Regions from separate parts of the Nocardia higoensis genome, predicted to be linked through region 2. Evidence: riboswitches for the same ligand, from Rfam matches in the RefSeq annotation. Region 2 holds a riboswitch; the other holds the start of a gene.
The links. Region 2 has a riboswitch for cobalamin ahead of metE (5-methyltetrahydropteroyltriglutamate--homocysteine S-methyltransferase). Riboswitches for the same ligand answer to the same signal wherever they lie in the genome.

Region 1 (5,352 bases), on a different contig from region 2:
GAGCAAGGGTTGCGTGGCCGTGGCGAGTACCGTTGTGACGTTGCCTGTTTCGAGGGTGGTCCAGGAGGCGGGGCGGCGTTCGCGGTGCACCGCGACCCGCTGGGCCCATTCGGCATCGCCGTCGCGGGTGCCGCCGGTGGCGACGTAGGTGACGGCCGCGTGCGAGCCGAGCAGGTCTTCGGCGTGCCGGGACTTGCCGGAGCGGACGCCGCCGAGGACGAGGGTGCGGTGGGCGGCCGGGCGCGGGGGCAAGCCGGCACGCACCACTTCGCCGTCGTAGCCCGGTCGGGCACCGTGCGTACGCAATCGACGCTCCAGTTCTTCTATCGGTGGATTGTGGTGGCCCAGGTGCACCGCGAGCACGTCGGTCTTCTCGGTGACCGCGGCGGCGTCACGTAGTCCGGTGAGCATGTCGCCGAATTCGGGGAGGCCGAGATGCTGATCGGACAGTTCGGATCGGTCGCCGAAGGTTTCCTCCAGGAACACCGCGTCGTAGGCCGCGTCTCGGACCGCCTCGAACCAGGAGTCGGGCCACGGGCCTGTGTCGCATGCCCACAGCACGCGCGCGCCGTCCGGGGCGGTGATGTCGTAGAGGACGCTGTCGCCGTCGTGGAACACCCGGTGCCGGGCGGGCAGGACGGTGACCTCGTAGGACCCGGCGGATATTCGGTCGCCCACGCGGACGGGGGTGAAGCGGACCTGGTCTTGCGGCCCCACCCACCGACGGCAGGCGTCGATCGCGTCGGCGGGGCCGATCACCTCCAGGTCGTGACCGGTGTCTATCCAGGATCGGAACAACAGAACCTGCGGGTCGAGATGGTCGGGGTGGGCGTGAGTGAGCAGGATGTGGCGGACATCGGCGAGGGTGCGGCCGAGGCGGACAGCGGCGCGCGGGGCTTCGGGGCCGCAGTCGAGCAGGAGGACGTCGTCGACCAGGGCGGCGGTCTGGCCGCGAATCTGGTTGCGGGCGGCGGCGTCTCGGCAGGACTCGCAGCGACAGAACGGGGACGGCCACCCGTCGGCGGCGCCCGTGCCCAGCAGGACGATTTCCATCAGGGTGACTCCGTTTCATCAGGCCGTGATCCGTCCGGCGGGATTTCGGCGGGCCGGGACTCGGTCGGCCGGAATTCGCCGGACAGGGATCCACTCGCCCGCGATTCACCGGACAGAGTTTCACCCGCCCCCGATTCACCGGATGGAGCCCTGCCCGCATGCGATTCTCGGGTGTCTCCCTGCGAGAGCTTGCCGAACAGTGTTCCAGCGGAGAAGTCAGGTGAAGGTCCGCTGCGCAGAGGCAGCACGGCCCGACCGTCGCGACGGTCGAGCACTTCGACGTGCGCTCCGTATACCTCCGCGATGCGGGCCACGGTCAGTACCTCTGGGGGCGGCCCGTCTGCGACGATGCGGCCGCGATCCAGCAGGATCAGCCGTTCGCCGTACTGCGCGGCGGAGGTGAGGTCGTGCATAGCGGCGAGGACGGTCAGCCCTTCTTCCCTGCGCAGGGCGTCGACGAGGTCGAGCACCTGCTGCTGGTGGCCGATGTCGAGGGCGCTGGTGGGTTCGTCGAGCAGCAGGACCCGCGGCTGCTGGGCGAGCGCGCGGGCCAGCACGACGCGCTGCAGTTCGCCGCCGGACAGTGCAGTGGCTGTGCGCGCGGTGAATTCCTGGAGGTCGAGGCGCGCGATCACCCGGTCCACGATCTCGCGGTCACGCAGGGTCTCGCTGCCGAATCGGGGGATGTGCGGGGTGCGGCCGAGGTGGACGAGCTCACGCACGGTGACACCCTCGGGCACCACCGGACGCTGCGGCATCAACGCGACCGCGCGGGCCGTGGCGCGGCGCGACGATCGACCGGGTCGCACCCCCGCCACCTGGATCTCGCCGGTGGCGGGCACGAGTCCGGCGAGTGCGTGCAGCAGTGTGGTCTTGCCGGAACCGTTGGGACCGACCAGTGAAACCCACGTGCCCGCGGCGACCACCAGATCCACCTCGTGCAGCACCTCGACGCCGCCGCGTTCGGCGCCGACCCGGACACAGGTCACCGCCTCGGCGCGCGCGCCGGTCATGACACCCCTCGGCTGCGTCGCAGCACGAACAGGAAGAACGGCGCGCCGACCGCCGCCGTCACGACGCCGATCGGCAGTTCGGCCGGAGCCGTGACGGTCCGGGCGAGCACATCCGCGAACACCAGGAACGCCGCGCCCGTGACCAGCGACAGCGGCAACAGCAGCCGGTGGCCAGGACCGGCGAGCAGCCGCACGGCATGCGGAACCACGATGCCGACGAACCCGATCAGACCGCCCGCCGAGACCACGGCGGCGGTGCCGAGCGTGGCGACGCCGACCAGCATCAGGCGCACTCGCGCCGGATCGATGCCGAGGCTCGCGGCTTCCACATCGCCGACCGCCATCACGTCGAGTGTGCGCCGGTGGAGTGCGATGACCACGACACTCACCACGACATAGGGCAGCACGACGAGCACTTCGGACCAGCCGTCGGTGGTCAGCCGGCCGAGCATCCAGGAGTAGACCTGGCGCAGGGTGTCGTCGTGCAGCTGCATGAAGAAGGTCTGGACGGCGTTGGCGAAGGCGGCCACCGCGACCCCGGCCAGGATCACCACCACTTCCGACCGGAGCCCGCCGACCGTGCGGCCCAGGGTGTAGGTCGCCGCGACCGCGAGCAGGCCGCCCGCGAAGGCCGCGACGGGGACACCGGCGAATCCGGCCGCGCCACCGGCGACGATCGCGAGCGTCGCCCCGAGCCCCGCGCCGCTGGAGACGCCCAGCAGGTACGGGTCGGCGAGCGGATTCCGGAAGACGCCCTGGTAGGCGGCCCCGGCCACGGCGAGCATCGCGCCGACGAGCACGCCGAGGACGGTGCGCGGCATCCGGATGTCCCAGAGGATGGCCCGCTGTCGCGTCGACAGGCCCGACTCGACATCCACGAACGGCAGTCGATCGGCCATGTCCAGCAGGACGCCGCGCGGGGTGAGCCCGGCCGGTCCCACGAGGATGCTCACGAACACGGCGACCAGCAGCGCGAGAACCGCGCCGGTCACCACCAGCGCGCGACGCCGGGTCCCGGTCAAGAGGTGGGGCGGACGGCCGGGGCGCCCGCGACTACGGCGGCGATCTCACGCACCAGATCAACGACGCGCGGTCCCCAGCGACTCGCGATGTCCTCGTCGAGGACGTGCACCCGGCCGTCGCGGACCGCGGTGAGCTCACCCCAGCCCGCGCGCTGCGCGACGACCTCCGGGGTGACTCCGCAGCACTGTCCATCGGCCAGGAAGATCACATCGGGATTCTGCTCGAGCACGTACTCCGCCGACAGCTGCGGGTAGCCGTTGCCGCCGGTGGCGATGGATCGCAGGCCGAGCATCGAGTAGATCGCGCCGAGATAGGTGTCGTCGGTGACGGTGTAGTAGGTGTTGTCGAGCTCATGGTAGTAGCGCAGCGGGGCGTCGCGGTCGGGGAGTCCGGCGACGATGCGGTCGATATCGGTGCGCATTCCGGCGACGAGTTCGGCCGCGTCGCCGACATGCCCTGTGGCAGCGCCGAGCTGTTCGATCTGGGCGTAGGTGTCGTCGAGGGTGCGCGCGGCGGGCAGGATCAGCGTCTCGACGCCGGCCCGCTCGAGCCCGGCGACCAGGTCGCCGGTGTCGGCGTTGGCCACGACGAGGTCGGGGTCGTAGCCGAGGACGGCCTCGACGTTCGGGGTGTAGCCGGACAGGTCGGTGACGGGAGCGTCGGCCGGGTGATCGGAGCGGTCGTCGACCGCGACCACCTGCTCCCCCGCACCGATCGCGTAGAGCATCTCGGTGGCGGTGGGGCTGAGCGAGACGATGGCTCGGGGGGACCCGTCCACGCTGTTCCCGCCGGTCGACGGGGCAGGCTCGGAGGCGCTGCACGCCGCGCTCAGCAGAATCAACGCGCCTGCGGCGACGAGCCGCCAGACCGTGCCCCACCGTCGTGCGCCACCGGACCGCCCAGCCATGCCGAGTAGCCGGTCCGTCTCGAATCGTCCTGCACCCGCCCGGCGGGCAGCGTGCGGCCGTCGGGAAGCAATAAGCCGCCGGTGGGAAGCGAGTGGCACGACATCCTCCGTCCATACCGTCCTTCATCCGAGGACAAGTACGCCTCCCGCGACGGCGGCCGACCTGACTCACCCGGCGAAACGCCGAGCTCACAGTTGCGGGACAGTGCCGGATTCCCACCGGCTTCACCGTGACGCCGCGGTACCCGGCCGGGTTCGGCAGGGCATTTCGCAGCGTAGTTCACCCCGGAAACCGACCGGCCTCGCCGTGCCCCGACACGTCCGAACCGGCGGACCTCAGACCGACAGACCGTCCTCGAGGCTGCACCAGAGTACTTCGGTTTCGAACATATGATCGACTGATGTACCTGGCGCACCTGCACTCGAAATACCTGCTTCCCCCGGTTCTGCTCGTCGTGTGCCAGGACGAGACCACCGAACGATGGGCAGGCGGACCCTTCGTCATCGGTCCCCGGCAATGGCCGAGCCTCGTCGCACGGCCGCTGCTGCTCGGCCCCGACAATGTCCCCGTCATCACCGACACCGCCGAAGCGATCACCGATGTCCCGCTCGCCGCCCTGTCGGCAATCACCCACGCCCACCACCCCAGCATCGGTGCGATACTGAAATCGCTGGCCGCCGCCCTGCGGGGCATCGACGACGAAGACGCCGCCATCGTCGCCGAACTCACCGAACTCGGCCTCGGCACCAGCCCGGCCGCCGACACCTGGAGGCAGATGATGTCCGTGGATCTCTCCTTCTTCCGCTCGCAGACCTCGCAGCGCATCCGCGACGAAGGGCGCGAACAGGGACGTCAAGAGGGACGTCAAGAAGGACGCGCAGAAGACATCCTGCGCATCCTCCAACACCGCCGCGTCCCCCTCACCGACAGCGACCGCCACCGCATCCGTGACTGCGCCGACGCCGACACCCTCACCCGCTGGTTCGACCGCGCACTGTCCGCCGAAACCGCCGCGGAGCTCTTCACCGACTGACCGCAAGCTGTCGGCCCCGCCGTAGTGGCGGGGCCGACAGTTCGAGCCGCGGTCGGTACCGGTTGCACATGGGGGCCAAGCGAAGCAGCGCGGTCCCTGCCGGACCGCTCGGTCTCAAGACAGACTGCGGACAACCGCCCGGCGGTTACCCCCTATCCGGTCCCGATGCGGGCACAATGACACCCGCAGACCGCGCGCTACCAGAAGGGACTCCGCCGGATGAAACGATCGCTGTCCGCACTCGCCAGGATCGGCGTGCTCACCGCCGCCTGCTGTGTCGCGCTGGGTGCGCCCGCGACAGCCGACCCCAACAACATCAACC
Region 2 (5,352 bases):
GGGGCACGCCCTCCACGGTCAGCGGCGTACCACAGTTGACTACCGTGACCGCGGCGGCGTCGCCTGCCGCGGCGGGCTGTTCCACCTCGGCACCGCAGGCGGTCACCGTGGCGAGCAGTGCCACGGCGGCCGCGAATGCCGAACCCGTGCGCGTCAACCGCATCTATTGCTCCTGTTCGTCGAAGATGATCTGGGGCACGCCCAGCCTCGGATGGGTGACGATGTGGCCGCCGATGGCGAACCAGCGGCGCACGATTCCGGGGGTGAGCACGTCTGCGGGCGTGCCCGAGCACACCAGGCGGCCGCGGTTGAGCACGAAGAGCCGGTCGCAGTACTGGGCGGCGAGGTTGAGGTCGTGCAGGGCCGCCACCACGGTGATTCCCAGGGCGCGGGCGGCCGACAGCAGGCTGTACTGATGGTGCACGTCCAGGTGATTGGTCGGCTCGTCGAGCACCAGCACCCTGGGCTGCTGCGCCAGCGCGCGGGCGATCAGGACGCGCTGGCGTTCACCACCGGACAGAGACAGGAAACCGCGGTGCGCCAGATGCCCGGCGTCGGCGGTCGCCATCGCCTCGGCGCAGATCCGCTCGTCCTCCCGCAGCGTCGACCGCAGCGCAGCAGCATGCGGCAACCGCCCGGTCTCGACGACCTCGCGGGCGGTGAAGTCGAACTGCATGTCGGTGTCCTGCGTCAGCGCGGCCACCTGTCGGGCATTGTTCTTCATGCTGATCGCGGCGATGTCGTCGCCGTCGACGAGGACCCGGCCCGACGCCGGGGACAACGCCCGGTACAGGCAGCGCAGCAGGGTCGACTTGCCACTGCCGTTCGGGCCGACGATGCCGACGAAACTGCCTGCCTCGATACCGAGCGTCACCGATTCGACGATGCGCGCGCCGTCGATCTCGACGGACACGTCCTGGTAGTCGACCCGCATCACCGGCCACCCACCATCGCGCCGCGCCTGCGCATCAACAGCAGGAACACCGGCACACCGACCGCCGCGGTGATCGCACCGAGCGGCAACTCCTGCGGTGGGACCAGCGTGCGGGCGAGCAGATCGGCGGTCACCAGGAACACCGCCCCCAGCAGTGGCGCGATGACGATCAGCCTGCGGTGATCGGCGCCGACCAGCAACCTGGCCACGTGCGGCACCACCAGGCCCACGAAACCGATGGCCCCGCACACCGCCACGAAACAGCCGGTCATCGCGGCCGCGACCACGAACAGCAGCAGCCTCAGCCGGGCGGCGTCCATACCCAGCGCGGCGCTGACCTCGTCGCCCATCGACAGCGCGTTCAGTCGTCGCGCACACACCACGATCACCACCGAACCCGCCGCGCAGACCACGGCCACCGAGGGAACCGCGCTCCATGTGACGCCAGCCAGGCTGCCGAGCAGCCAGAACATCACCGACCGGGCCGCGTCCCCACGCGGCGCCAGGAACACCAGCACCGTTGTCGCAGCGGAGAATCCGTATCCGAGAGCCGCGCCGGTCAGCACCAGACGCAACGGCACCAGCCCCGCGGCCGTGCGCGCCATCAGGTACACGAGCACGGTCGCGGCCAGCGCGCCCGCGAACGCCGCCGTCGACAGTGCGTAGACCCCGAGCGCGCCGAAGGCGCCGAACAGCACGACCGCGGCCGCGCCCACCGACGCTCCTGAGGAGATGCCGAGCACGTACGGATCGGCCAGCGCGTTGCGCACCATCGCCTGCACGATAAGCCCGACCCCGCTCAACCCGGCGCCCACCAGCGCCGCGGTGAGCACACGCGGCAGCCGGGAATCCACCACGATCCGGTAGTTGGCGATATCGGCGGCCGCCACGGGGCCACCGGAGAGCTCGGCCCACAGGAACCCGAGGGCATCGCGCCAGGGGATGGGCGCGGTACCGAACATCAACGCGAGAATCGACATCGCGAGCAACGCCACAAGGGTGGCGGCGGCCAAGGTGGCCACGGACAATCGACGCACTACCAGAACCTTCACGGATCGAACCCGGCCGGTCGATCCGAGACAGCACACGAGGACGTGCACGCAGAGCGAGCCCGTGACCTCGCCGACCGCTCCCTCGGGGTCGACAAGCGACCACACCGAACGGCGCGGCCACGCCGGCAGGTCTTCGGACTCGTGGACCCGGGACCGGACGAACCGATCCCACCTACTAGCGGTCGCTTCCCGGGTGGACACCCAGTGCTGTGTGACCGCGGTCGTTCCCACTCACCGCTGCGGGGCAGTTCCGGACTTCCACCGGATTCCCTCTTGCGAACCGCCCGGCCGAAGCCGAGCGGTAGCCGACGCGCCGCCACGGTAACACTCGCGCCGATGGTGCAGCGCCACGGTCACGCGTTCGATATGGCCCACGGAGTTCAGCTGAGGTGGTGATGGCATGCGTGCGGACCTGGTGGCGGCGCGTACTCCGTTGAGCCGGTCGCCCAGCTGACGATCCCGGCAGTTCCGGTGGTCCGCTGCATCGAATGGCATCCCGCCCGCCGTGCGTCGTCGAGGTGCTCGACCGGAGCGTCGGCTCGGTTTCGGTGAGGACCCCGGTAGGCGGGGGAGTGGTGCTGGCCTATCCTGGTTCCGCAGCTGGTTCGTCCCGTGCCGCTGTGGTGTGCGCGGGACGTCGAAGCTCCTCGCTCGGTGACGAGCGGAGGGCGAGAGGGAACCCGGTGAGAATCCGGGACTGTCCCGCAGCGGTGAGCGGGAACGACCGCCGTCACACAGCACTGGGCCACACGGCCTGGGAAGCGACGGCGTGGTAGTACCAGCCCGGGAAGTGCTCGATCCCGGGTCGACCCGTCGTGGTCGATGCCCGCGAGTCCGAAGACCTGCCGGTTGTGCTGGACACGCCGTGTCCAGCGGCCGTCGCCTCGCGGATTGGGCGCTACGCCGACATCTCACGCATTCGGTTTGTCCGGGTGCGTTGTCGTCGTGCGCGTCCGGACAGGTGGCGGCTGACCCTGCCATCGACGGAGCACATGACATGTCGAAACCTCTGAGTCCGTTCAGCGCGACGGTGCTGGGACTGCCGCGAATCGGACCGAACCGGGAACTCAAGCGGGCCGTCGAGGCCTACTGGGCGGGACGCACCGACGCGCCGACGCTGCACCGGAGCGCGAAAAAGCTGCGCGTCGACCAATTACGGGTCGCGCAGGCCGCCGGTCTGGATTCGGTCCCGGTGGGCACCTTCTCCTACTACGACCATGTGCTCGACACCGCGGTGCTGCTCGGTGTCCTGCCCGAACGGGTGTCGGGTATCGAGGACGACCTGGACCGCTACTTCGCGGCCGCGCGCGGCACCGACACCATCGCCCCGCTGGAGATGACCAAGTGGTTCGACACCAACTACCACTATCTCGTTCCCGAGCTCGCCGCCGACACCGCATTCACGCTGGATCCGGGCAAGCTGCTCGGTGAACTGGCCGAGGCGCAGGAGCTGGGCGTGCCCGCCCGGCCGGTGGTCGTCGGCCCGGTGACCTTCCTGAAGCTGGCCAAGACCGTCGACGGCAGTGCAGCGCTGGACCGGATCGCCGATCTCGTGCCGCTCTACCGCAGGTTGCTGTCCCTACTGGCCGAGGCGGGCGCGGTGTGGGTGCAGATCGACGAGCCGATCCTGGTGACCGATCTCGACGAGGCCGAACTCGAACTCGTCACCTCGGTCTACCGGGAGCTGGCCGGGGCCACCGACCGACCCGCGCTGCTGGTGGCGACCTACTTCGGCAAGCCCGGTCCCGCTCTCGCGGCGCTGGCGGCCACCCCGGTGGAGGCCATCGGGGTCGACTTCGTCTCCGGCGCCACGGTCGAGGAGGTCGCGTCGCTTCCGGCGTTGGCGAGCAAGCTGCTGGTCGCCGGCCTGGTCGACGGCTACAACGTCTGGCGCACAGATCCGGACCGGGCGCTCGGGGTGCTGGCGACGCTGCTGGGCAGCGCTGCGGCCGTCGCGGTGTCCTCGTCGTGCTCGCTGCTGCACGTGCCCTACTCGCTGGAACAGGAGCCCGAGGTGGAGCCGCGGCTGCGCTCGTGGCTGGCCTTCGGCGGGGAGAAGGTCGCCGAGATCCGCATGCTGGCCACCGCGCTGCGCCAAGGCGCCGACGCCGTCGCCACCGAACTCGCCGAGGCACGGGCCGCGATCGCCGACCGACGGCAGGACCCCCGCCTGCACAACGGCGCGGTCCGGGCGCGGCTCGAGTCCCTCGGGCCCGATGCCGCGCGGCGCGCGCCCGCCGAGCAGCGTGGGCAGGCCCAGCAGCAACGGCTGAACCTGCCCCCGTTGCCGACCACCACGATCGGTTCGTTCCCACAGACTGGGCAGATCCGTGTCGCCAGGGCCGAACTGCGTGCCGGGAAGATCGATGCCGCCGAGTACGAGCGCCGGATGCGCGCCGAGATCGCCGCGGTCCTCACCTTGCAAGAGGAGATCGGCCTGGACGTGCTCGTGCACGGTGAACCCGAACGCAACGACATGGTCCAGTACTTCGCCGAGCAGCTCGACGGCTTCTTCGCCACCGCCAACGGCTGGGTCCAGTCCTACGGCACCCGCTGCGTGCGCCCGCCGATCCTCTACGGCGATGTCACCCGTCCGCGGCCGATGACCGTCGCGTGGAGCACCTACGCGCAGTCGCTGACCGACAAGTCGGTCAAGGGGATACTCACCGGACCGGTCACCATCCTGGCCTGGTCGTATGTGCGCGACGACCAGCCCCTGGCCGACACCGCACGTCAGATCGCGCTGGCTATCAGGGACGAGACGGTGGACCTGCAGGCCGCGGGCATCAGGATCATCCAGGTCGACGAACCCGCGCTGCGCGAACTGCTGCCGTTGCGCGAGGCCGACAAGCCCGCCTATCTCGACTGGGCAGTGCACGCCTTCCGGCTGGCCACCAGCGGTGTCTCCGACGCCACCCAGGTCCACACCCACCTGTGCTACTCGGAATTCGGCGAGATCATCGGCGCCATCGCCGGACTGGACGCCGACGTGACCTCGATCGAGGCGGCGCGCTCGCATATGGAGGTGCTCGACGATCTGAACGCCGCCGGCTTCGATCTGGGAGTCGGTCCCGGCGTCTACGACATCCATTCGCCTCGCGTGCCGAGCGTCCAGGAGATCATCGAGTCGCTGCAGCGAGCCCTGAAAGCCGTCCCGCCGCAACGGTTGTGGGTCAACCCCGACTGCGGGCTCAAGACCCGCCGCACCGAGGAGGTGGTCGCCTCGCTGCGCAACCTCGTGGCCGCGGCCGCCGCGCTGCGCTGAGAATGCCCGTGACCGGGTGACGCGCTCGTGACCGGGCGGCCGACGGCGGTATTCGCACCGTGTCGGCCGCCCGGTCGTCGAGGAACTCGGTCGTGGTGTGT

Region 1: another riboswitch for cobalamin. It lies ahead of IU449_RS18465 (ABC transporter substrate-binding protein); the one in region 2 lies ahead of metE (5-methyltetrahydropteroyltriglutamate--homocysteine S-methyltransferase).

What each region holds. Positions count from the first base shown of each region.
Region 1 is NZ_JADLQN010000003.1:119,463-124,814, forward strand. It holds gene IU449_RS18450 (bifunctional adenosylcobinamide kinase/adenosylcobinamide-phosphate guanylyltransferase) at 1-1,053, opposite strand, end outside; partial or broken gene IU449_RS18455 (ABC transporter ATP-binding protein) at 1,275-2,066, opposite strand; gene IU449_RS18460 (FecCD family ABC transporter permease) at 2,063-3,088, opposite strand; gene IU449_RS18465 (ABC transporter substrate-binding protein) at 3,085-3,996, opposite strand; cobalamin riboswitch at 4,132-4,265, opposite strand; gene IU449_RS18470 (hypothetical protein) at 4,398-5,030, shown strand; gene IU449_RS18475 (DUF4185 domain-containing protein) at 5,250-5,352, shown strand, end outside.
Region 2 is NZ_JADLQN010000001.1:717,943-723,294, forward strand. It holds gene IU449_RS03210 (ABC transporter substrate-binding protein) at 1-163, opposite strand, end outside; gene IU449_RS03215 (ABC transporter ATP-binding protein) at 164-934, opposite strand; gene IU449_RS03220 (FecCD family ABC transporter permease) at 934-1,914, opposite strand; cobalamin riboswitch at 2,093-2,311, opposite strand; cobalamin riboswitch at 2,622-2,851, shown strand; gene metE (5-methyltetrahydropteroyltriglutamate--homocysteine S-methyltransferase) at 2,984-5,251, shown strand.